Regions from separate parts of the Streptomyces sp. NPDC028928 genome, predicted to be linked through region 1. Evidence: riboswitches for the same ligand, from Rfam matches in the RefSeq annotation. Region 1 holds a riboswitch; the other holds the start of a gene.
What was found. A riboswitch is a leader RNA that binds a small molecule or an ion and turns the genes downstream of it on or off. The one in region 1 is predicted to bind S-adenosylmethionine.
Positions count from the first base shown of each region.

Region 2: it holds a riboswitch for S-adenosylmethionine, as region 1 does, so the genes downstream of both, ACZ4U1_RS32515 (aminotransferase class V-fold PLP-dependent enzyme) here and thrC (threonine synthase) in region 1, are expected to answer to the same signal.

Region 1 covers NZ_JBVHVI010000003.1:118,310-129,251, forward strand. Annotated here, with positions in the region: gene ACZ4U1_RS09595 (ABC transporter substrate-binding protein) at 1-453, shown strand, start outside; gene ACZ4U1_RS09600 (DUF3263 domain-containing protein) at 504-728, shown strand; gene otsB (trehalose-phosphatase) at 765-1,622, shown strand; gene ACZ4U1_RS09610 (alpha,alpha-trehalose-phosphate synthase (UDP-forming)) at 1,627-3,066, opposite strand; gene ACZ4U1_RS09615 (glucosyl-3-phosphoglycerate synthase) at 3,141-4,085, opposite strand; SAM riboswitch class I at 4,242-4,384, shown strand; gene thrC (threonine synthase) at 4,403-5,686, shown strand; gene ACZ4U1_RS09625 (MoaD/ThiS family protein) at 5,835-6,110, shown strand; gene ACZ4U1_RS09630 (cold-shock protein) at 6,560-6,763, shown strand; gene groL (chaperonin GroEL) at 7,063-8,685, shown strand; gene ACZ4U1_RS09640 (Uma2 family endonuclease) at 8,778-9,455, opposite strand; partial or broken gene ACZ4U1_RS09645 (hypothetical protein) at 9,515-10,418, opposite strand.
Region 2 covers NZ_JBVHVI010000015.1:227,804-238,745, reverse strand. Annotated here, with positions in the region: gene ACZ4U1_RS32535 (hypothetical protein) at 1-36, opposite strand, end outside; gene ACZ4U1_RS32530 (rhomboid family intramembrane serine protease) at 190-933, shown strand; gene ACZ4U1_RS32525 (Lrp/AsnC family transcriptional regulator) at 930-1,211, shown strand; gene ACZ4U1_RS32520 (serine/threonine-protein kinase) at 1,208-3,754, opposite strand; gene ACZ4U1_RS32515 (aminotransferase class V-fold PLP-dependent enzyme) at 3,883-5,244, opposite strand; SAM riboswitch class IV at 5,374-5,490, opposite strand; gene trpD (anthranilate phosphoribosyltransferase) at 5,570-6,634, opposite strand; gene qcrB (cytochrome bc1 complex cytochrome b subunit) at 6,756-8,390, opposite strand; gene qcrA (cytochrome bc1 complex Rieske iron-sulfur subunit) at 8,387-9,445, opposite strand; gene qcrC (cytochrome bc1 complex diheme cytochrome c subunit) at 9,442-10,254, opposite strand; gene ctaE (aa3-type cytochrome oxidase subunit III) at 10,317-10,937, opposite strand.

The sequences.
Region 1 (10,942 bases):
ATCCAGCAGGCGTCCAAGAAGGGCGTGAAGTTCGGCATGGTGCCGATGCCGGGCCGCACCGGCAAGGCCAGGGCGTCCATGGGCGTCGCCGACTGGATGATGGGCTTCAAGCAGAACGGGCACGCCGACCAGATCGGCGACTTCCTCGACTTCGTCTACACCGAGAAGAACGTCCTCGACTTCTCCCGCACGTACGGGCTGCTGCCGGTCACCGGCTCCGCCTCCAACACGATGGCCGCGTCGAACGCGTCCACCGACAAGGCCCTGCACCCCTTCCTGGAGCAGCTGCCCACCTCCGAGCTGTACCCCGTCGGCAAGACCTCCTGGGCGGCGGTCAGCGCCTCCGTCAAGCAGGACATCGGCCAGGCCGTCGCCCCCGGCGGCAGCCCCGCCGGCGTGCTGACCCGCCTGCAGTCGGCGGCCACGGCGGCCGACAGCAGCAACGCGAACTAGGGGGAAACCCCCTAGGCCCGTTGTCCGTGCCCGCCGCTACGGTGGCGGGCATGGAACTGGGCACCCGCGAAAAAGCGATCCTTGCGCTGGAGCGCCGGGCCTTCCCCGGCCCCGGCGCGAAGGAACGGGCCATCCGCGAGGAACTCGACCTGTCCCCCGTCCGCTACTACCAGCTCCTCAACGCCCTGCTGGACGACGAGCGGGCCCTGGCCCACGACCCGGTCACGGTCAACCGCCTCCGCCGCATGAGAGAGGCCCGCCGCGCCGAGCGCTGAGGAGTGGACCGGGTGCCTCGTGGATAGGGTCGCCGTATGGGCACCCACACCACGGACCCCCGGCACCCGCTGCCGACCCCGCGCACCCGAGCCGGCCGGGACGGACTCGCCGCACTGCTGGCCAAGCCCCGCACCGCCCTCGTAGGTCTCGACTTCGACGGCACGCTCGCCCCGATCGTCGCCGACCCCGAGCAGGCCCGCGCGCACCCCGGCGCCGTACCCGCGCTGGCCGCGCTCGCGCCCGAGGTGGCCTCCGTCGCCGTGATCACCGGCCGCCCGCCCGAGGTCGCGGTCCGCTACGGCGGCTTCGCCGGCGTCCCCGGCCTGGAGCACCTCACCGTCCTCGGCCACTACGGCGCCGAACGCTGGGACGCGGCCACCGGCACCGTCACCGCGCCGCCCCCGCACCCCGGCGTCGCCGCCGTCCGCGCCGAGCTGCCCGGACTGCTCCGGCGCGCCGGCGCCGGCGAGGGCACCTGGATCGAGGAGAAGGGCCGGGCGCTCGCGGTGCACACCCGCCGCGCCGCCGACCCGCAGGCCGCGTTCGAGGCCCTGCGCGCCCCCCTCGCCGACCTCGCCGGCCGGCACGGCCTGATCGTGGAGCCCGGCCGCATGGTCCTGGAGCTGCGCCCGCCCGGGATGGACAAGGGCGTGGCCCTCCTCGACCACGCCCGCACCCTCCAGGCCGGCTGCGTCGTCTACGCCGGCGACGACCTCGGCGACCTGCCCGCCTTCGCCGCCGTCGAGGAACTCCGCGCCGACGGCACCCCCGGCCTGCTGGTCTGCAGCGGCAGCACCGAGGTCACCGAACTGGCGGAACGCGCCGACCTGGTGGTGAACGGCCCGGAGGGGGTCGTGGAGCTGCTCAGGACGCTGGCCGCTCAGCTCGGCTGACCGCTCAGCTCGGCTGATCGGTCAGCGCGTCCAGCTGGTCCAGGAACCACCGCGCCGGCGGCAGCGCGGTCGCCGCGGCCGCCAGCCGCTTCGAGCGTTCCGCCCGTTCGCCGGCCGGCAGGGTCAGCGCCTCGTGCAGGGCCCGCGCCGTCCCCGCGATGTCGTACGGGTTCACCGTGAACGCGTCCTCGCCCAGCTCCTCGTACGCCCCCGCCTCCCGCGACAGCACCAGCGCGCAGCCCGCGTCGGAGACGACCGGGACCTCCTTGGCGACCAGGTTCATGCCGTCGCGGATGGGGTTCACCAGCGCCACGTCGGCCAGCCGGTACGCGGCCAGGGAGCGGGCGAAGTCGTCCTTCACGTGCAGCACGACGGGCGTCCAGCCCGCCGTGCCGTACCGCTCGTTGATCTCGTCCGCGACCCGTCGCACCTCGGCGGTGTACTCGCGGTACACGGCGAGGTCCTGCCGGGACGGGTAGGCGAAGGCCACGTGGACGACCTTCTCCCGCCACTCGGGGTGGTCCTCCAGCAGCTGCTCGTACGCCAGCAGCCCGCGCACGATGTTCTTGGACAGCTCGGTGCGGTCCACCCGGACGATCGTCCGGCGGCCCTCCCCGATCTCCTCCCGCAGCGCCGCCATCCGCTCGTCCACGTCCGGCCGGTGCGCCCGCTCGCGCAGGAAGTCGGCGTCCGCGCCGAGCCCGTGCACCCCGATCCGGGTGCCGGACGGGATGCCGGGCCCGAGCACCGCGTGACAGCAGTCGGTGAACGCGTCCGCCCACCGCCGGGTGAGGAACGCCGCCCGGTCCGCGCCGAGGATCCCGCCGAGCAGCTCGGCCGCGATGTCGTCGGGCAGCACACGGAAGTAGTCCGGCGGTGCCCACGGGGTGTGCGAGAAGTGGCCGATGCGCAGGTCGGGACGGAGCCGGCGGAGCATCCGGGGGGCGAGGGCCAGGTGGTAGTCCTGGATCAGCACCGCCGCGCCCTCGGCCGCCTCCTCGGCCAGCGCCTCGGCGAACGCCCGGTTGTACGCCTCGTACGACCCCCACTGCCGCCGGAACTCCGCGTCGAAGACCGGCTCCAGCGGGGTCTGGTACAGCATGTGGTGGACGAACCACAGCACCGAGTTGGCGATCCCGTTGTACGCCTCGGCGTGCACGGTCGCGTCGATGTCGAGCATCCGCACCCGCTGCCCGCCGGTGTCCTCGGCCGGCAGCAGCCCGCCATCGGCGCGCCGCACCGCCGCCCGGTCGCCGTCGCCGAGCGCGGCGCACACCCACACCGAGCCGGCGTCCGACCCGATGGCGGACAGTCCCGAGACCAGTCCGCCGCCGCCTCGCCTGGCGTGCAGCGCACCGTCCTCGCCCACCTGATAGGAGACCGGGCCGCGATTCGACGCGACCAGCACCTGAGCCTTGTCGACAGCACCACGCGTGGAAGCCATACGCCTCAACCTAGCCCGGCCCGGAAACACTCAAACGTGCCGCCCGCCCGGCGGGGCGACCGTATACGGCCTGTTCACGCCACCTTCCGCTCGGCGTACTCCGCGATCTCCACCATGGGCGGCCGTTCCTCGGTGTCCACCGAGTAGGTGCGTGGCTCGAACCCGTCCTCGCCCCGCTCGAACTGGGTGAGGGAGGGCCGGACGAGGTGCCCGCGTGCGAGCCGCAGCTGGGCCGTGCGGTAGATCGCCGCCGCCATCCGGCCGAGCGCCTGCCCGTCCTGGTGCCGGTGCTTGCGCACGCCCACGTCGACCTGGGCCAGCGCGTCCAGGCCCACCAGGTGCAGCGCGTCCACCAGCATGCCCAGCTCCACGCCGTAGCCGACGGGGAACGGCAGCTGCTCCAGCAGGGAGCGGCGGGCCGCGTACTCGCCGCCCAGCGGCTGCACGAACCCGGCCAGCTGCGGCCAGTGCATGTTCAGCAGCGGGCGGGCCATGAGTTCGGTGACCCGGCCGCCCTGCCCCGCACTGCCGGCGAGCGGGCGGTCGTACATGCCCTTGACCAGGTCGACGTCCGGGTCGGTCAGCAGCGGGCCGACGATCCCGGTGACGAAGTCGGAGGAGAACTCCTTCAGGTCCGCGTCGATGAAACAGACGATGTCCCCGCTGGTCACCAGCAGCGAGCGCCACAGCACCTCACCCTTGCCGGGGACGGCCGGGATGCGGGGCAGGATGTCGTCGCGGTGGACGACCCGGGCGCCGGCGCGCGCGGCGACCTGGGCCGTGCGGTCGGTGGAGCCGGAGTCGACGACCACGATCTCGTCGACGAGCGGCGCCTGCTCCACGAGGTCGTGCCGGATGACCGCGACGATGTCGCCGACGGTCTCCTCCTCGTTGAGGGCGGGCAGGACGACGCTGATCGTCTGGCCCGTGCGCTGCTTGGCGGCCAGGACCTGGTGCAGCGGGCGGTCGGCCACGGACCAGGAGCGGGTGCTCAGCCAGCGCTCGACTTCTTCCAGCACGGTCGGCGGCTCCTCACTGTCACGACCACACGTCACCGTGTGATCCATCTCGCGGTTCGGACGACTATCTCAACTGTCCTGGCCTTCGGTTACAGTCTTGAACAACGCCGATGACCATCGCATGTCGGGGGTCGACCGGCGTCCACAACCGCATACCGCTCATCCAGAGGGGCAGAGGGACACGGCCCGATGAAGCCCCGGCAACCCTCCAGCCGATTCTCGTCTTCCAAGCGAGGCTCCCGGCTAGGGAAGGTGCCAAATCCGTCTCACGGCGAGATGCGTCGTGAGGAAGATGAGGAGAAAGGGCCTCGCCTCACATGGCTGTGCAGACAGTTGCCACCTCCAGCGAATCCACCGTCGACCTCGGCCCCGCCGCGGCACTGAGCTGTCGCGAGTGCGGTCACCGCGTGCCGCTCGGCCCGGTCTTCGCCTGCGAGGAGTGCTTCGGCCCACTCGAGATCGCCTACGACTTCTCCGCCTACGACACCGAGGAACTGCGCCGTCGCATCGAGGCCGGTCCCGCGAACATCTGGCGGTACGCGCCGCTGCTGCCGGTGCCCGCGGACGTCGCCGACAAGCCCAACCTGAACCCCGGCTGGACCAAGCTCGTCAAGGCCGACAACCTGGCGGGCGAGCTGGGCGTGACCGGCGGGCTGTACGTGAAGGACGACTCCGGCAACCCGACCCACTCCTTCAAGGACCGGGTCGTCGCCCAGGCCCTGGAGGCCGCCCGCGCCTTCGGCTTCACCACCCTCTCCTGCTCCTCCACCGGCAACCTGGCCGGTGCCGTCGGCGCCGCCGCCGCCCGGGCCGGCTTCCGGTCCTGCGTGTTCATCCCGCACGACCTGGAGCAGGGCAAGGTCGTCATGGCCGCGGTCTACGGCGGCGAGCTGGTCGGCATCGAGGGCAACTACGACGACGTCAACCGCTTCTGCTCCGAACTGATCGGCGACCCGGCCGGCGAGGGCTGGGGCTTCGTCAACGTCAACCTGCGGCCGTACTACGCGGAGGGCTCCAAGACCCTGGCGTACGAGATCTGCGAGCAGCTCGGCTGGCGGCTCCCGGACCAGATCGTGGTCCCGATCGCTTCCGGCTCCCAGCTCACCAAGATCGACAAGGGTCTGCAGGAGCTGATCAAGCTCGGCCTGGTCGAGGACAAGCCGTACAAGATCTTCGGGGCGCAGGCCGAGGGCTGCTCCCCGGTGTCGACCGCCTTCAAGGCCGGCCACGACGTGGTCCGCCCGCAGAAGCCGAACACCATCGCCAAGTCCCTGGCCATCGGCAACCCGGCCGACGGTCCGTACGTCCTGGACATCGCCCGCCGCACCGGCGGTGCCGTGGAGGACGTGACGGACGAGGAGGTCGTGGACGCCATCAAGCTGCTGGCCCGCACGGAGGGCATCTTCGCGGAGACCGCCGGCGGCGTGACCGTCGGCGTCACCCGCAAGCTGCTCAAGGAGGGCCTGCTGGACCCGGCGAAGACTACGGTCGTCCTCAACACCGGCGACGGCCTGAAGACCCTGGACGCGGTGGCCGGGACCGGCCTCACCGCCACCATCCGCCCGACCCTGGACTCCTTCCGAGAGGCCGGCCTCGCATGACAGGCGCTCCGCCGGAAGGCCGAACCGGGCCCGCGTACCGGTGGTGGCCGGTCGCGCCCGCGCGGCGGCAGCCGCACACTCACCACAGCCCCGAGCCCCTGGGGCGCTGCCCCGCCGTACCCGTGAACCCGACCGGAGGTCTCACCGCATGAGCGTGACCGTTCGCATCCCCACCATCCTGCGCACCTACACCGGCGGGCAGGCCGAGGTCGCCGCCGAGGGCGCGACGCTCGCCGAGGTCATCGCCGACCTGGAGAAGAACCACACGGGCATCGCCGCGCGCGTGCTGGACGACCAGGGCAAGCTGCGCCGGTTCGTGAACGTGTACGTCAACGACGACGACGTCCGTTTCGAGCAGGGCCTGGAGACGGCGACGCCCGACGGCGCCGGCGTGTCGATCATTCCGGCGGTCGCGGGCGGCTGAGCCCGTCCATATGTCCGCTCATTACCGTCGGTAACGCCGATTACCGGCTGTTCATCGGATTGCCCCCTCCGTGAGAGAAGCGGAGGGGGCAATTCTGTGTGATTGAGCGCGGTAGAGTTGGGGAACACGGGCTGGACCTTCGAGTCACGGGCCCTGGAAACATGCCGCGCGCCCCGACAAGAAGTAGCCAAAGTGTGGGGGTTCTCTGTGGCTTTTGCGGCTTTTATGGGGCCCGACTTGCCCCGAATTCGGGTGAATTCTCCCCAGATTCCGGACCGCTCGCGTCCAGAATTCTCGTCCGATTGACCTGTTGCAGACGGCAGTTGGACAGATACATTCAGCCGCGGTCGACGCGTTCCGGCGCACGCCCCCGACCAATGGGGGGTGAGGTCTGACCCGGGTCCGCGAAGTGTGGATCTGTGCAAGGGCCAGTAATAGGGGAGTTAGGCATGGCTCAGGGCACCGTCAAGTGGTTCAACGCGGAGAAGGGGTACGGCTTCATCGCGGTCGACGGTGGTGCGGACGTCTTCGTCCACTACAGCGCGATTCAGATGGACGGCTACCGCACCCTGGAAGAGGGCCAGCGGGTCGAGTTCGAGATCTCGCAGGGCCAGAAGGGCCCGCAGGCCGACATGGTTCGCGTCACCGCCTGAACGTTTCTTGTACGAAGGGCCCGCACCTCGCAGAGGGTGCGGGCCCTTCGCCGTCCCCGGACGCCTCTGTTCGCGGGCGGCTGACGGGGGCGCCGTACCCCCCTAGGCGCTTGCACTCGACCATGCCGAGTGCTAATCATTGGCGTTAGCACTCTGAAGGTGAGAGTGACAGTGAAGGACCGGGTCGGTGAGGCCCGCGGGCCAGGTGGGGCAAGGAACCACGAGGCCGGCGAGCCGTCCGTCGCGGGCGCGGGCGCGGTCCGAAGGAATCACCCCCAGTCCTGGAGGGACCACTTCACATGGCCAAGATCATCGCGTTCGACGAGGAGGCGCGGCGCGGCCTCGAGCGCGGCATGAACCAGCTCGCGGACGCCGTGAAGGTGACGCTCGGCCCCAAGGGCCGCAACGTCGTCCTCGAGAAGAAGTGGGGCGCCCCCACGATCACCAACGATGGTGTCTCCATCGCCAAGGAGATCGAGCTCGAGGACCCGTACGAGAAGATCGGCGCCGAGCTGGTCAAGGAAGTCGCCAAGAAGACGGACGACGTCGCCGGTGACGGTACGACCACCGCGACCGTGCTCGCCCAGGCCCTGGTCAAGGAAGGCCTGCGCAACGTCGCCGCCGGCGCCAACCCGATGGCCCTGAAGCGCGGCATCGAGAAGGCCGTCGAGGCCGTCTCCGCCGCCCTGCTGGAGCAGGCGAAGGACGTCGAGACCAAGGAGCAGATCGCCTCCACCGCGTCCATCTCCGCCGCCGACACCCAGATCGGCGAGCTGATCGCCGAGGCCATGGACAAGGTCGGCAAGGAAGGCGTCATCACCGTCGAGGAGAGCAACACCTTCGGCCTGGAGCTCGAGCTCACCGAGGGCATGCGCTTCGACAAGGGCTACATCTCCGCCTACTTCGCGACCGACATGGAGCGCATGGAGGCGGTGCTCGAGGACCCGTACATCCTCATCGCCAACTCCAAGATCTCCTCGGTCAAGGACCTGCTCCCGCTCCTGGAGAAGGTCATGCAGTCGGGCAAGCCGCTGCTGATCATCGCCGAGGACGTCGAGGGCGAGGCCCTGTCGACCCTGGTCGTCAACAAGATCCGCGGCACCTTCAAGTCCGTCGCCGTCAAGGCCCCGGGCTTCGGCGACCGCCGCAAGGCCATGCTCGGCGACATCGCCATCCTCACGGGCGGCGAGGTCATCTCCGAGGAGGTCGGCCTCAAGCTGGAGAACGCGACCCTGGACCTCCTGGGCCGCGCCCGCAAGGTCGTCATCACCAAGGACGAGACCACCATCGTCGACGGTGCCGGCTCCTCCGAGCAGGTCAACGGCCGCGTGAACCAGATCCGCGCCGAGATCGAGAACAGCGACTCCGACTACGACCGCGAGAAGCTCCAGGAGCGCCTGGCCAAGCTCGCGGGCGGCGTGGCCGTCATCAAGGCCGGTGCCGCGACCGAGGTCGAGCTGAAGGAGCGCAAGCACCGCATCGAGGACGCCGTCCGCAACGCGAAGGCGGCCGTCGAGGAGGGCATCGTCGCCGGTGGTGGCGTGGCCCTGCTGCAGGCCTCCCAGGTCTTCGAGAAGCTGGAGCTGGAGGGTGACGAGGCGACCGGCGCCAACGCCGTGCGCATCGCCCTGGAGGCCCCGCTGAAGCAGATCGCCGTCAACGCCGGCCTCGAGGGCGGCGTCGTGGTGGAGAAGGTCCGCAACCTCACCCCGGGCCACGGCCTGAACGCCGCGACCGGCGAGTACGTCGACCTGGTCGCCGAGGGCATCATCGACCCGGCGAAGGTGACCCGTTCCGCGCTGCAGAACGCCGCCTCCATCGCCGCGCTGTTCCTCACCACCGAGGCCGTCATCGCCGACAAGCCGGAGAAGGCCGCCGCGCCGGCCGGCGGCGGCATGCCGGGCGGTGACATGGACTTCTGATCGACCTGAGGGTTGATCGCCTGTCCTACGGACCGAGGGCGGTACGTCCAGCTTCTGGCTGGGGGTGCCGCCTTCGGGCGTTTCCGGGTGGCTCAGTCGGCGTAGTCCTTGAGTTTCTCGGTGTCGAGGTCGATGCTCACGGGCGGAGGAAGCTGGACGGTGGCGCCGTACGGGTACGAGGGGCGCTGCTGATAGACACCGCCCACGGGGTTGCTGTGTACGACCAGCTCGTCGACGTCCCGATCGATCAGCAGGTAGACGGGGATGCCGGCTTCGGCGTAGCCACGGACCTTGTCGATGCGGTCGCGTCGGTCGGTGTCGCGGTCGCGAGAGGTGACTTCCACGACCATGAGGACGCCGTCGGGGTCCGCCCAGTCTCCTTCCTGGGCGATGAAGTGATCGAAGGGTGCCAGCGCACCGTCAGCGCAGGCGTGCCCCTTGCGGTAGGCCCCGACCTTGAGTCCCTGTTCGGGGTACAGAGCCAGGTCGGGACGTCGCTGCATGAACAGCCGGCTGAGCCATACGACGATGGCCCGGTGACGCTGGTCCGGCAACGGCTTGACCTCTAGCTTTCCGTCGATGAGTTCGAGCTTGACGCCCTCGGGTGCCTGACGGGCGAGCTCCTCGAAGTCCTCGGGCGAGATACGGTCGCCCTTGACGTACAGCCGTCCGTTGATGAGTTCGAGCTGTACGTTCTCCGGTGCCCTGCGGGCGAGCTCCTCGAAGTCCTCGACGGACATCTGCGGGCGCTGGGCGGTGCTGGGGGTCATGGCGTCGCCTCCTCCCCTCCATCGTGCCCCGGAGTGGTGTCGTCGGACCGTAGGTGCGGTCACACGGGTGTCCTCTCTTGTCGCCTCAGAGACATCGCAGCCCGGATCTCACCCGCGCGGGCGTGGACTGCGGGGGCTGGCAGGGGCGTATGGGGGTGGGCGGGGGCGCGTTCACCCCGGCACCGTCTGCACACGCCCCCCGGCAGCGCCTCCGGCCGCCCCGGCACGCCGCATTCCGCGCACTCCAGGACGCGGCGGGGTGGGCGGGGGACGGGTTCCGGTTCCGGTTCCGGGGGGGAGTTTGGCGGTGAGGCGGTGGCGGACCAGGGCGGCGGGGTGGTGGACGGAGGCGGGCAGGCCCTCGGTCAGCGTGCGGATCACGCCCTCGTCGGTGGCACCGCGCACGAACCACTCCGTCAGCAGCGGGGCGAGGGCGGTGCAGTCGGCGGCGGAGAGGGACAGCACCGGGGCCGTACGCCCCAGCGCGGCGAGCAGGATGTGGGCGCGGGAGCGGGTGGGACGGGCGCGCTCGCCCGGCGCCCCCGGCGGCGGCTCCGGTTCCGGTACGTCGCCCCGGGTGAACCTCGCCCACCAGCTGTCGTCACGTGCCGTACGAGACCACCACGATCGGGTGATCCAGCGCGAGCCGCCTGTCTTCGTCTCCAGCCGCTCCCGTCCCCGCCTCAAGTGCCCGGCCTGCTGGAGGCGGTTGAGGGCGGTGCGGAGGGCGCACTGGCCGTAGGGGAGGTGTTTGGCCAGCGTTTTCACCGAGATGTCGGCGCCGTTCGGGAGCCGGTCGATGTAGGCGGCGATGGCGGCTTCGCGGGGCGGGAGATGCGTGAAGTCGTGCTTCGTGCGCGGAAGTCGGTCGGGCGCGGAGCGCTTGCCGTAACCCGGATTGGACATGGGGTGCGGGGACGCGTGCGCGGGGAGGGAGGCGGCACTAAGCTTGGCTTCAGCCATGGGATCGGGGCCGTTCCGGTCTCGTCGGTCAAGCCCCCGCAGGTGTTGCCGCACCGGGCGGGGGCTGTTCGTTATGCGGGCACGCTAGAGCGTCGTGACAGTGCGTCACAAGTCGAACGCGTGAAGTCAACTCGCGGGGTGGGTGGGTGGGTTGGGACCCACACCCGTTCCTTGTAAAGGGCGCTCGGAGCTGGGGACTTGAGCCCCGGGAGTTGGTACGTGGCTGTTGGGGCCGCCCGCTTCTCGGCCAGTGTCGGGCTTCCGCGAGGCGAGTCAAGGGCGCTGCGCGTCGGCTTCGCCGATGGGCCTCCGGCCCACCCTTGACACACCTCGCTCCAGCCCGGGCAAGAAGCGAGCGAGCGGCCCGGAAAGCCGGTTGCCCAGCCCGGCACCGGGCCCTTGGGTGGGCTGGCTGCGCACCGTCGGCGAGGGCACGCGCTCGCACCTCGCATGGACGCCGGGTCTGCTCAGCGGCTTCCGCCCGGTGGGGCGTGCGCGCCCGCGCCTCGCCAGCACGCCGGGTG
Region 2 (10,942 bases), on a different contig from region 1:
CCATCGTGTCGTGGCCGTCGGCAGGGGAACCGTCATGGTGACTGTTCTCTTCCTTCTCGTGTCGGTCCGCGCCGTCCCCCGACGCGTGTGGCTCGTAACCCTACGGCCTGCCGGGGACTCGCCGCCCGTCCGTTCACGGCGGCGAGGCGGTCTGTCAGCTTGCGTCCCGTTACGTCATGCTCTGTAGTCATGATCAGCACCTGGAGCAGGGCGGCCGGCAGGACACTCGGAGCGGTCCGGGGCACCTCGGCCCCGATGACGTACGGCCTCATCGCCCTGTGCACCCTGATCTTCGCGCTCGGCCCGGCCTCCGGGCTGGTCCCCGGACACGGCTCCGGGGACGCGCTGCTCGCCGCGCAGCGGACGTACTTCCGGCACTGGGGCGTGGTCCCGGCCGAGCTGTTCGACGGACCCGCCGGGGCGGCGCTCACCCCGGCCACCGCGCTGTTCGTGCACGGCAGCTGGGTGCACCTGCTCGGCAACATGCTCTTCCTCTTCGTCTTCGGGGCGATGACCGAGGAGCGGATGGGCCGGGTGGAGTTCACCCTCTTCTACGTGGGCTGCGGCTACCTCGCGCTGCTGGGGTACGCGGCGGCCAACGCCACGTCCGAGCAGTCGCTGGTGGGCGCCTCCGGGGCGGTCTCGGCGGTCCTCGGGGCGTTCCTCTACCTGTTCCCCCACGCGCGCGTGACCAGTCTCCTCCCGTTCCTGTTCTTCCTGCCGCTGCGCTTCCCCGCGTGGGTGGTGCTGCCGCTCTGGGCGGCCCTGCAGTGGCTGGCGGCGGGGCAGGCCTCGGACGGGCCCGGGGTGGCGTATCTGGCACACCTGGTGGGGTTCGGTCTCGGGTTCGGTTACGCGTGGGTGCGGTACGGCCGTGGGACTAGAGTGAAGGCCGCCCCAGCTCCGGTCACCGAGGGAGAGAAACAGCCGTGATCACCGCGATCGTCCTGATCAAGACCAGCGTGGACCGGATCCCCGAGATCGCGGAGCGGATCGCCGCGCTCGACAGCGTCAGCGAGGTCTTCTCGGTCACCGGCACCTACGACCTGATCGCCATGGTCCGGGTCCGCCAGCACGAGGACCTCGCCGAGGTCATCCCGGGCCGGATCAGCAAGATCCCCGGCGTGGAGGCCACGGACACGCACGTCGCCTTCCGCACCTACTCCCAGCACGACCTGGAGGCCGCCTTCGCGATCGGCCTCGACAACTAGGGGGAAGACACCCCCTGGCCGCTGATCTGCACCGCCGCGATGCCGGTGCCGGAGGGGACGTAGAGGCGGCCGGCGTGGACGAGCGGGGTGTGCTGGTCGTCGCCCGCGGCACGGCCGAGGGCCGCGCTCCAGCGCTTCTTCCCGCCCAGGTCCAGCGCCCAGACCCGGTCACCCGCGCGGACGTACACGGTCTCGCCGGCCACGACCGCCCGCGGCTCGGCCGTGCTCCCTTTGATGTCGTACGCCCAGGCGCGGGAGCCGTCGGCCGCCCGCACGGCGTACACGGTGCCCTGTTCCGCGCCGACGGCCAGTGCGCGGCTGCCCGCGCTCAACGAACCCGTGTCGGCCTCCCTGCGCCACAGACGCCGGCCGTCCGAGACGCGCAGGCCCTGGCGTTCGGCGGCGGAGTCCGCGAACAGGGTGGTGCCCGCGAGGGCGACGGCCGTGACGTCGGTGCCCGCGGACACCTGCCACTTGCGTGAACCGTCCCGCGCGTCCAGCGCCAGCAGGGCGTCGCCGTAGCTGCCGGTGTAGATCACCTCGCCCGCGACGATCGGCGTGCCGGTGGGGCCGGCCGGGGTCCTGGCGGTCCACTTCTCGCTGCCGTCAGAGGCGTAGCGGCGCAGCCCGCCCGCGTCCGTGCCGCCGACGGAGACGAGCACGTCCGAGCCGAGCAGGACGGGGACGGCGTACCCCCGGTCACCGAGGGTGCGGGTCCACAGCGGGCTGCCGGACGGGCTCACCGCGGTCAGCCTGCGCTCGTCGTCGGCGTCGAACCCGACCACGCAGTACACGGCGTCCCGGGTGGCCACGGGGGTGGAGACGTCGTCGCCGAGCCGGACCTTCCAGCGCTTGGAGCCGTCCCGGGAGACCGCGTGCAGGACGCCGCCGGAGGTGCCGGCGTAGACGACGGAGCCGTCCGGGGAGAGCGCGCAGCACGCCCCGTCCAGGCCGCCGATGCCGCCGAGGTCGTAACTCCAGCGCAGCACCGCGGGCCGGTCCGCGCCCTGGCTCGCCGCCACGCCGGGGGACGATCCCTCGGGTGAGCGGTAGCTGCCGTGCAGGCTCTCGGTACCGACTCCCCGCTCCAGCAGCCAGCCGCCGACACCCGCGCCGGCCACGGCGACGGCTCCGCCGGCGATGGCCTTCAGCAGACGACGGCGGCCGGGGGCGACGGGCCCGAGGCGGCGGCCGGAAGCGGGTGAACCGGGACTGGTGGGACCTGCGGGGGCGGGTGTCGGGGTCGCGGAGGCGGGGACGGGGGCGGGAGCGGGAGCGGGTGAACCGGGACTGGTGCGGCCGACGGGCGCGGGGATCGCGCCGACGGAGGCAGGAGCCGAGGCGGCGGAGGCAGGGGTCGGGCCGGCGGAAGCAGAAGCCGAGGCGGCGGGGGCAGTCGGGCCGACGGAGGCAGGAGCCGAGGCGGCGGAGGCAGTCGGGCCGACGGAAGCAGAAGCCGAGGCGGCCGAGGCAGGAGTCGGGCCGACGGGAGCAGAAGCCGAGGCGGCAGAAGCAGGAGCCGAGGCGGCGGAGGCAGGGGTCGGGGTCGTGGGAGCGGGCGAGCCGGAACTGGTGGGGGCGGAGGTCGAGCCGGCAGAGGCAGGAGCCGAGGCGGCAGAAGCAGGGGTCGGGGTCGTGGGAGCGGGCGAACTGGTGGGGGCGGAGGTCGAGGCGGCGGGGGCGGGGGCCAGGTACTCCACTCCGCTGGGGCGGTCGTCGGGGGTCGGGCGGGGCCGCGCGGCCGGGCCGTACCAGTCCGGGCGGACGGCCGTGCGCAGGGTCTTCGGGGTGAAGCCGGCGCTCGCCACCACCTCGGCCGGTTCCGGGCGCTCCAGCGGGTCCTCGCGCAGGCAGGCCGCCACCAGCGGACGGATGTCCTCCGGGACGCCGGACAGGTCGACGTCACGAGTCAGGATGCGCAGCAGGACCACCGAGTCCTGCCCCTCGCCGAAGGGTTCCCGGCCGCCCGCCGCGTAGGCGAGGACCGCGCCGAGGGAGAAGACGTCGCTCGGCGGGCCGACCTGGCCCCCGTTGCGGATCTGCTCCGGAGAGACGTAGCCGACCGAGCCGACGACCGCGCCGGTGCGGGTCAGCGCGGTGGCCTCCAGGGCCCGCACGATCCCGAAGTCGATGACCCGGGGCCCGTCCGGGCCGAGCAGGATGTTCGACGGTTTCAGGTCCCGGTGGACCAGGCCCTTGGCATGGATGGCGGCCAGCGCCTCGCCGAGTGCGGCGGCGAGGATCCGCACCGCGGGCCCGGGCAGCGCGCCGTGGTCCAGGACGGCGTCCCGCAGATTGGGGCCCGGCACGAACTCCGTCGCCATCCAGGGCCGTTCGGCCTCGGTGTCGGCGTCCACGACCCGTGCGGTGTACGTGCCCGCGCCGCCGACGGTCTGGGCGGCGCGGACCTCGTGGCGGAAGCGGGCGCGGAAGGTACGGTCCTCGGCGTGCTCGGCCCGCACCACCTTCACCGCGAGTCTGAGGCCCGTGCGGGACGCGGCGAGGTAGACCTCGCCCATGCCGCCCGCGCCGAGTCTGTGCATGACTGTATACGGGCCGATGTGGCGCGGGTCTGCTGCGCGCAGCGGCTGCACTCCGGGTCCCCCTGTCCAACGTGTCGTCAGGGGGAGGTTATATGCGCCTCAGCGTCGGACGGGTGCGGGGCGCCGCATCACACCGCCGGCACGCAGCGGCCGTCCTCCGTCCTGTACGTCCACTTCGCGCCCTCCGCCACCAGTTCCTTGACGGCGCTGACGAAGCGCTCGACGTGTTCGTCGGGGGTGCCGGCGCCGAAGCTGACGCGGATGGCGTTGAGGGACTTCTCGCCGGGTGCCGCGTCGGGGGCGCCGCACTCGCCCTGGGTCTGGGGGTCGCTGCCGAGGAGGGTGCGGACCAGGGGGTGGGCGCAGAAGAGGCCGTCGCGGACGCCGATGCCGTACTCGGCGGAGAGGGCGGCGGCGAAGTGGGAGCTGTTCCAGCCCTCGACGACGAAGGAGAGGACGCCGACCCGCGGGGCGTCGTCGCCGAAGAGGGAGAGGATCTTCACCTCGGGGACCTCGGCGAGGCCCTCGCGGACCGCGCGGACGAGCTGCTGTTCGCGGGCCACCAGGGTGTCCCAGCCCGCCTCGGTCAGGGCCTTGCAGGCCGACGCGATGGCGTAGGCGCCGATGACGTTCGGGGAGCCGGCCTCGTGGCGGGCCGCGGTCTCGTGCCACTCGACGGCCACTCCCCCGTCCTCGCGCCGGGTGACCTTGCGGCTGGCGCCGCCGCCCGCGAGGTACGGCTCGGCCGCCTGGAGCCAGTCGGCGCGGCCGGCCAGGACGCCGGAGCCGAAGGGGGCGTACAGCTTGTGGCCGGAGAAGGCGATCCAGTCGACGTCGAGGTCGGTGACGGACACCGGGTGGTGCGGGGCGAGCTGGGCGGCGTCCAGGACGATGCGGGCGCCGTGGGCGTGCGCGGCGGCGGCCAGTTCCCGCACCGGCCACAGCTCGCCGGTGACGTTGGAGGCGCCGGTGACGCAGACCAGGGCCGGGCCGTAGGGGTCGCGGTCGGCGAGGGCCCGCTCCAGCGTCTGGACGGCCTGCTGCGGGGTGCGCGGGGCGTCGAGGTAGGTGACCCGCGCGTCCTGCCAGGGCAGCAGGGAGGCGTGGTGCTCGGTCTCGAAGACGAAGACCTGGCAGTCGGCCGGGATCACGCGGGCGAGGAGGTTGAGGGAGTCCGTCGTGGAGCGGGTGAAGACCACCTGGTCGGTGGCCCGGCAGCCGAGGAAGTCGGCGACCGTGTTCCGCGCGTTCTCGAACAGGTCCGTGGAGAGCTGGGAGAGGTAGCCGGCACCGCGGTGGACGCTGCCGTAGTACGGGGCGTACGCGGCGACGTCGTCCCAGACGCGCTGGAGGGCGGGGGCGCTGGCCGCGTAGTCGAGTGCGGCGTAGGTGACTTCGCCGCCGGTGACGAGCGGGACAGTGACATCTCGCCCCAGAACGGGCAGAGGGGTGCAAACGGTCTGGTCGGAGGCAGCGCTGGAGACGGACATGGCGGAACTCCCGTGAGAGGAAGAGGAAGAAGAAGGAAAAGGGTGTGCGGAGGCGGGGCTCTGCGGCCCTAACGCATTCGCTTGCTCACGGAAGACTCCTCGACGACCAGGATCCCTGGGTTCGTGAGGGATCCGCGCTTGCCGTACACCTTGCTGTGCACGGCCTGGTCTTCACCCGGGGCACCCCGCCACGGACGGAGGGTTGCCGGACAGTCGGCCGGGGCCTCATGACTGTCACTCATGACCTGGTACAGGAACGTACGCGATGTGATCGTCGCCCCGCAACCCGGTGTCCGGATCGCGGGACGACGACGGGTGAAACCCGCTAGGCGTTGCTGACGGCCACCCAGCGGTCCAGGGTGCGCTTCGCGGCGCCCGAGTCGATCGACTCGGCGGCCTTCGCCATGCCGGCCCGGAGCTGCTCGGCGAGCGGCGCGTCCGTCGGCTGGAGGGCCACCAGCGCCGCCGCCGAGTTCAGCAGCACGGCGTCCCGTACGGCGCCCATCTCGCCGTCCAGCAGCCGCCGGGCGACCTCCGCGTTGTAGGAGGCGTCGGCGCCGCGCAGGGCGTCCACGGGGACGAGGCCGATGCCGACGTCCCGCGGGTCGAAGGTCTCCTCCGTCACCTTGCCGTCCCGCACCACCCACACCCGGGAGGGCGCCGTGACGGTCAGCTCGTCCAGGCCGTCCTCGCCCCGGAAGACCAGCGCGGAGTTGCCCCGCTCGGCGAGGACACCGGCGACGATCGGCGCCATCCGGGGGTCCGCCACCCCGACGGCCTGCGCCCGCACCTGGGCCGGGTTGGTGAGCGGGCCCAGCACGTTGAAGGTGGTCCGGATGCCCAACTGGGCGCGGGCCGGGGCCACATGGCGCAGGGACGGGTGGAACCGGACCGCGAAGCAGATGGTGATGCCGGCTTCCTCGGCGACCTCGGCGACCCGCTGCGGGGTCAGGTTCAGGTTGATCCCGAGCTTCTCCAGGACGTCGGAGGAGCCGGAGGCGGAGGACGCGGCGCGGTTGCCGTGCTTGACGACCTTCGCGCCCGTGCCGGCGACGACGATCGAGGACATGGTGGAGATGTTCACCGTCTTGGCGCCGTCGCCGCCGGTGCCGACGATGTCCACGGCCGGTCCGGGCACCTCGATGACGTTCGCGTGCGCGTACATGGTCCGGACGAGTCCGGTGATCTCCTGGACCGTCTCGCCCTTGGCCCGCAGTGCCACCATGAACCCGGCGATCTGGGCGTCGGTCGCCTCCCCGCGCATGATCAGGTCCATCGCCCAGGCGGTGTCGTCGGCGGACAGGTCCCGGCCGTCCAGCAGGCCGTTCAGCAGGGCGGGCCAGGAGCGGCCCGCCGCGGTGTCGCCTCCAGCGGGGGTCACAGCGCTCATCAGCCGCTCCTCGTACAGGTTCCTGCTCCGTCGTACCCCACCCTATCCAGCCGGCGGCACGGCGAAGGGCCCCGTCCGGGTTACGGACGGGGCCCTTCAGCGTGGCGTGGCGACGCGGGGATCAGTGGTGGCCGTGGCCGCTCGTGATCTCCTTGTACTCCTCGACGGTCGGCTTCGGGATCTGGTTGTCCTCGCCGTAGTAGGCGTTGGAGAGCTTCGCGCGCAGCTTCTCCGAGGCCTTCACCTTGCGCTCGACACCGTTCTCGTCGACCGTCGGACCGATCTCGGCCGGCTTGTACTGCTCGTGCGCGGTGAGCGTGTGCAGCTGCTCCTGGCTGAGCGGCTCGTGCACCTCGATGAACTCACCGTGCGGCAGCCGCTTGATGATGCCGGTCTCGCGACCGTGCAGCACCTTGTCGCGGTCGCGCCGCTGCAGGCCGAGGCAGATCCGCTTGGTGACGATGAACGCGATCACCGGTCCGGCGAAGAAGGCGATCCGGACGAACCAGGTGACGGCGTTGATCGACAGGCTGAAGTGGGTGGCGAAGAGGTCGTTGCCACCGCCCACCAGACCGACCATGTACACGGTCACCCAGGCGACACCGAAGGCCGTGCGGGTCGGGGCGTTGCGCGGGCGGTCCAGGATGTGGTGCTCGCGCTTGTCGCCGGTGATCCAGGACTCGATGAACGGGTAGACCGCGATCGCCATCAGGACGAGACCGAAGAGCACCAGCGGGATGAACACGCCCAGGACGAGCGTGTGACCCCAGAGGTTGATCTCCCAGCCCGGCATGTAGCGGACCAGACCCTCGGCGAAGCCCATGTACCAGTCGGGCTGGGCGCCGGTGGACACCTGGTCCGGACGGTAGGGGCCCATGGCCCAGATCGGGTTGATCTGCGCGACGGCCGCGATGGCCGCGATGACACCGAAGACCAGGAAGAAGAAGCCTCCGGCCTTGGCCATGTACACGGGCAGCAGCGGCATGCCGACGACGTTCTTCTCGGTCTTTCCGGGACCCGCGAACTGCGTGTGCTTGTGGTAGAAGACCAGGATCAGGTGGCCCACCACCAGGCCGAGCATGATGCCCGGCAGCAGCAGGATGTGGATCGAGTAGAACCGCGCCACGAAGTCGTGGCCGGGGAACTCGCCGCCGAAGAGGAACATCGAGATGTACGTGCCGACGATCGGCACGGACAGGATCGCGCCCTCGGTGAAGCGGACACCGGTGCCGGAGAGCAGGTCGTCCGGGAGCGAGTAACCGGTGAAACCGGTGAACATGCCGAGGACGAACAGCAGGAAGCCGAACAGCCAGTTGATCTCACGCGGCTTGCGGAACGCGCCCGTGAAGAACACGCGCATCATGTGCACGAACATGCCGGCGAGGAAGATCAGCGCGGCCCAGTGGTGGATCTGCCGGATGAGCAGACCACCGCGCACGTCGAAGGAGATGTGCAGGGTCGAGCTGAACGCCTCGGACATCAGCTGTCCCTGGAGCGGGACGTAGGAGCCGTGGTACTCCACCTCGTTCATCGACGGGTGGAAGAACAGCGTCAGATAGACACCCGTCAGGATGATGATGATGAAGCTGTAGAGGCAGACCTCACCCAACATGAACGACCAGTGGTCGGGGAAGATCTTGCGCATGTTGGCCTTGGCCAGGGAGTAGATCCCGAGCCGGCCGTCGGCCCAGTCGGCGATCCGCTCGCCGGCCGGAGCCTTCCCGCGAGAGCGGGTCTCGTTCTCTGAAGTACTCATCCGCGCTCCCAGAATGCAGGACCGACGGGCTCCTCGAAGTCGCCGAGCGCCTGGAGGTAACCCTCACTGTCCACGCCGATGCGCAGCTGCGGCAGGGCGTGGCCGGCGGGGCCGAAGATCACTCGGGCACCGTCGGAGAGGTCGAAGGTGGACTGGTGGCACGGGCACAGCACGTGGTGGGTCTGCTGCTCGTACAGCGAGATCGGGCAGCCGACGTGGGTGCAGATCTTCGAGTACGCGACGATGCCCTCGTGCGACCACTCCAGCTCGCGCTTGTCCTTGATGTTGCCCGGCTGGATCCGGACGATCATCAGGGCAGCCTTGGCGATCTCGTTCTGGAACTCCTCGTCGTGCTCCTCCAGGCCGTCCGGCTTGGCGAAGGTGAGCGAGCCCACGGCGACGTCCTCGGGACGCAGCGGCTGGTTGGTGTTCATGTTGACCAGGCGCATGCCCTTGGCCCACATGGTGTGGCGCAGCTTGGTGCCGGGCGCCGGGCCGAGGCCGCCGAGCAGCATGACGCCGGAGAGCGGCACCAGGGCCAGCGCGCCGAACATCGTGTTGCGGATCAGCTTGCGGCGGCCGAGCGCCGACTCCTTGGCGCCCTGGCGGAAGTCCGCGTGGACCTTCGCCCGGACGTCGGCGGGAGCCTCGATCGGGTGCCGGTCGTCGGCGACCTCCACGTCGGACATCAGGGTGCGGGCCCAGTGGACCGCGCCCGCGCCGATGCAGAACAGCGCCACGCCCAGGGTCAGGCCCAGCGCGAAGTTCATCGCGCTGATGTGCCCGATCGGGAAGACGAAGATCGACTTGTCGGTCGGGATGGCCAGGTACGCGACGATGAAGCCGATGGTGGCCAGCATCGACACCGTGAACAGCAGGGCGACCATGCGCTCGGACCGCTTGGCGGCCCGCTCGTCGATGTCCTGGATCCGGTGCTCGTGCGGCGGCAGGCCCGGGTCGGCGAACGGGTTCTCCTCGTCCGCGATCCCTACCGCGCCGTGTGCGTGGTCCTGCTCAGCGGGCAGGTTCTCTTCAGGAATGTCTTGGCTACTCATGACTTCTTGGCCTTTGCGGTCCGAGCGGCGACCCAGACGGCGACCGCGATCAGCGCGCCCAGGCCGAAGATCCAGCCGAACAGACCCTCACTGACCGGCCCGAGGCCGCCCAGCTCCAGACCGCCCGGGTTCTCCGTCTCGCTGCCGTTGACCGCGTTCAGGTACGCGATGATGTCCTTCTTGTTCTTCTCCGACATCGTGGTGTCGGGGAAGGACGGCATGTTCTGCGGGCCCGTCTGCATGGCCTCGTAGATGTGCTTCGGAGCGACACCCTCCAGGCTCGGCGCGTACTTGCCCTTGGTCAGGGCGCCGCCCTTGCCGGTGAAGTTGTGGCACTGCGCGCAGTTGGTGCGGAACAGCTCGCCACCCTTGGCGATGTCCGCGCCCTCGGGGCCGTACTGCTGCTCGGTGGGCACGCTCGGGCCGGCGCCCAGCGAGGCGACGTACGCGGCGAGCTGGTCGATCTGGGCCTGCGTGTAGATGGGCTTCTTGCGCGGGACCTGGGCGCCCTGCGAGGTCGCGGCGGGCATACGGCCGGTGCCGACCTGGAAGTCGACAGCGGCGGCACCCACGCCGACGAGGCTCGGGCCGTCGGAGGAGCCCTGGCCACCGGTGCCGTGGCAGCTGGCGCAGCCGACCTCGTAGAGCTTCTTGCCCTCCTTGATGGTCAGGGACTGGGAGGATTCATCGGCCTGCGCCTTGCCCGCAGGCGCGAACGCGGCGTACAGCCCCCCAGTGGCCGCCAGCGCGAGGAGTAGGACGACGACCGCCGCCAGCGGATGGCGTCGTCGTGCGGAGAGCTTTTTCACGGATTACCCCGGTGTCAGGATCTTCTGCGTCGGTGCTTCTGGATGTGCGGGAGCGGTCCCGGCTACTTGATCAGGTAGATCGTGGCGAAGAGGCCGATCCAGACGACATCGACGAAGTGCCAGTAGTAGGACACGACGATGGCGGCGGTCGCCTGCTCGTGAGTGAACCTCTTGGCCATGTAGGTGCGGCCGAGGACCAGCAGGAAGGCGATGAGACCGCCCGTCACGTGCAGGCCGTGGAAGCCGGTGGTCAGGTAGAACACCGAGCCGTACGGGTCGGAGGACAGCGAGATGCCGTCCTTCTTCACCAGCTCCGTGTACTCGTAGATCTGACCGCCGATGAAGATCGCACCCATGATGAAGGTGAGGATGAACCAGCCACGGAGCTTCTTCACATCGCCGCGCTCGGCCGCGAACACGCCGAGCTGGCAGGTGAGGGAGGAGAGCACCAGGATCGTGGTGTTCGTGGCGGAGAAGGGCACGTTGAGTGCCTCCGCCTGTTCCTTCCAGTGGACCGGTCCGGTCACCGACCGGAGGGTGAAGTACATCGCGAAGAGGGCCGCGAAGAACATCAGCTCGGAACTCAGCCAGATGATGGTTCCGACGCTGGTGAGGTTCGGCCGGTTGACCGACGGGTGCGCGTGCCCGGTTTCTACTGTCGTTGCTGTCGCCACGACCGACATTATGT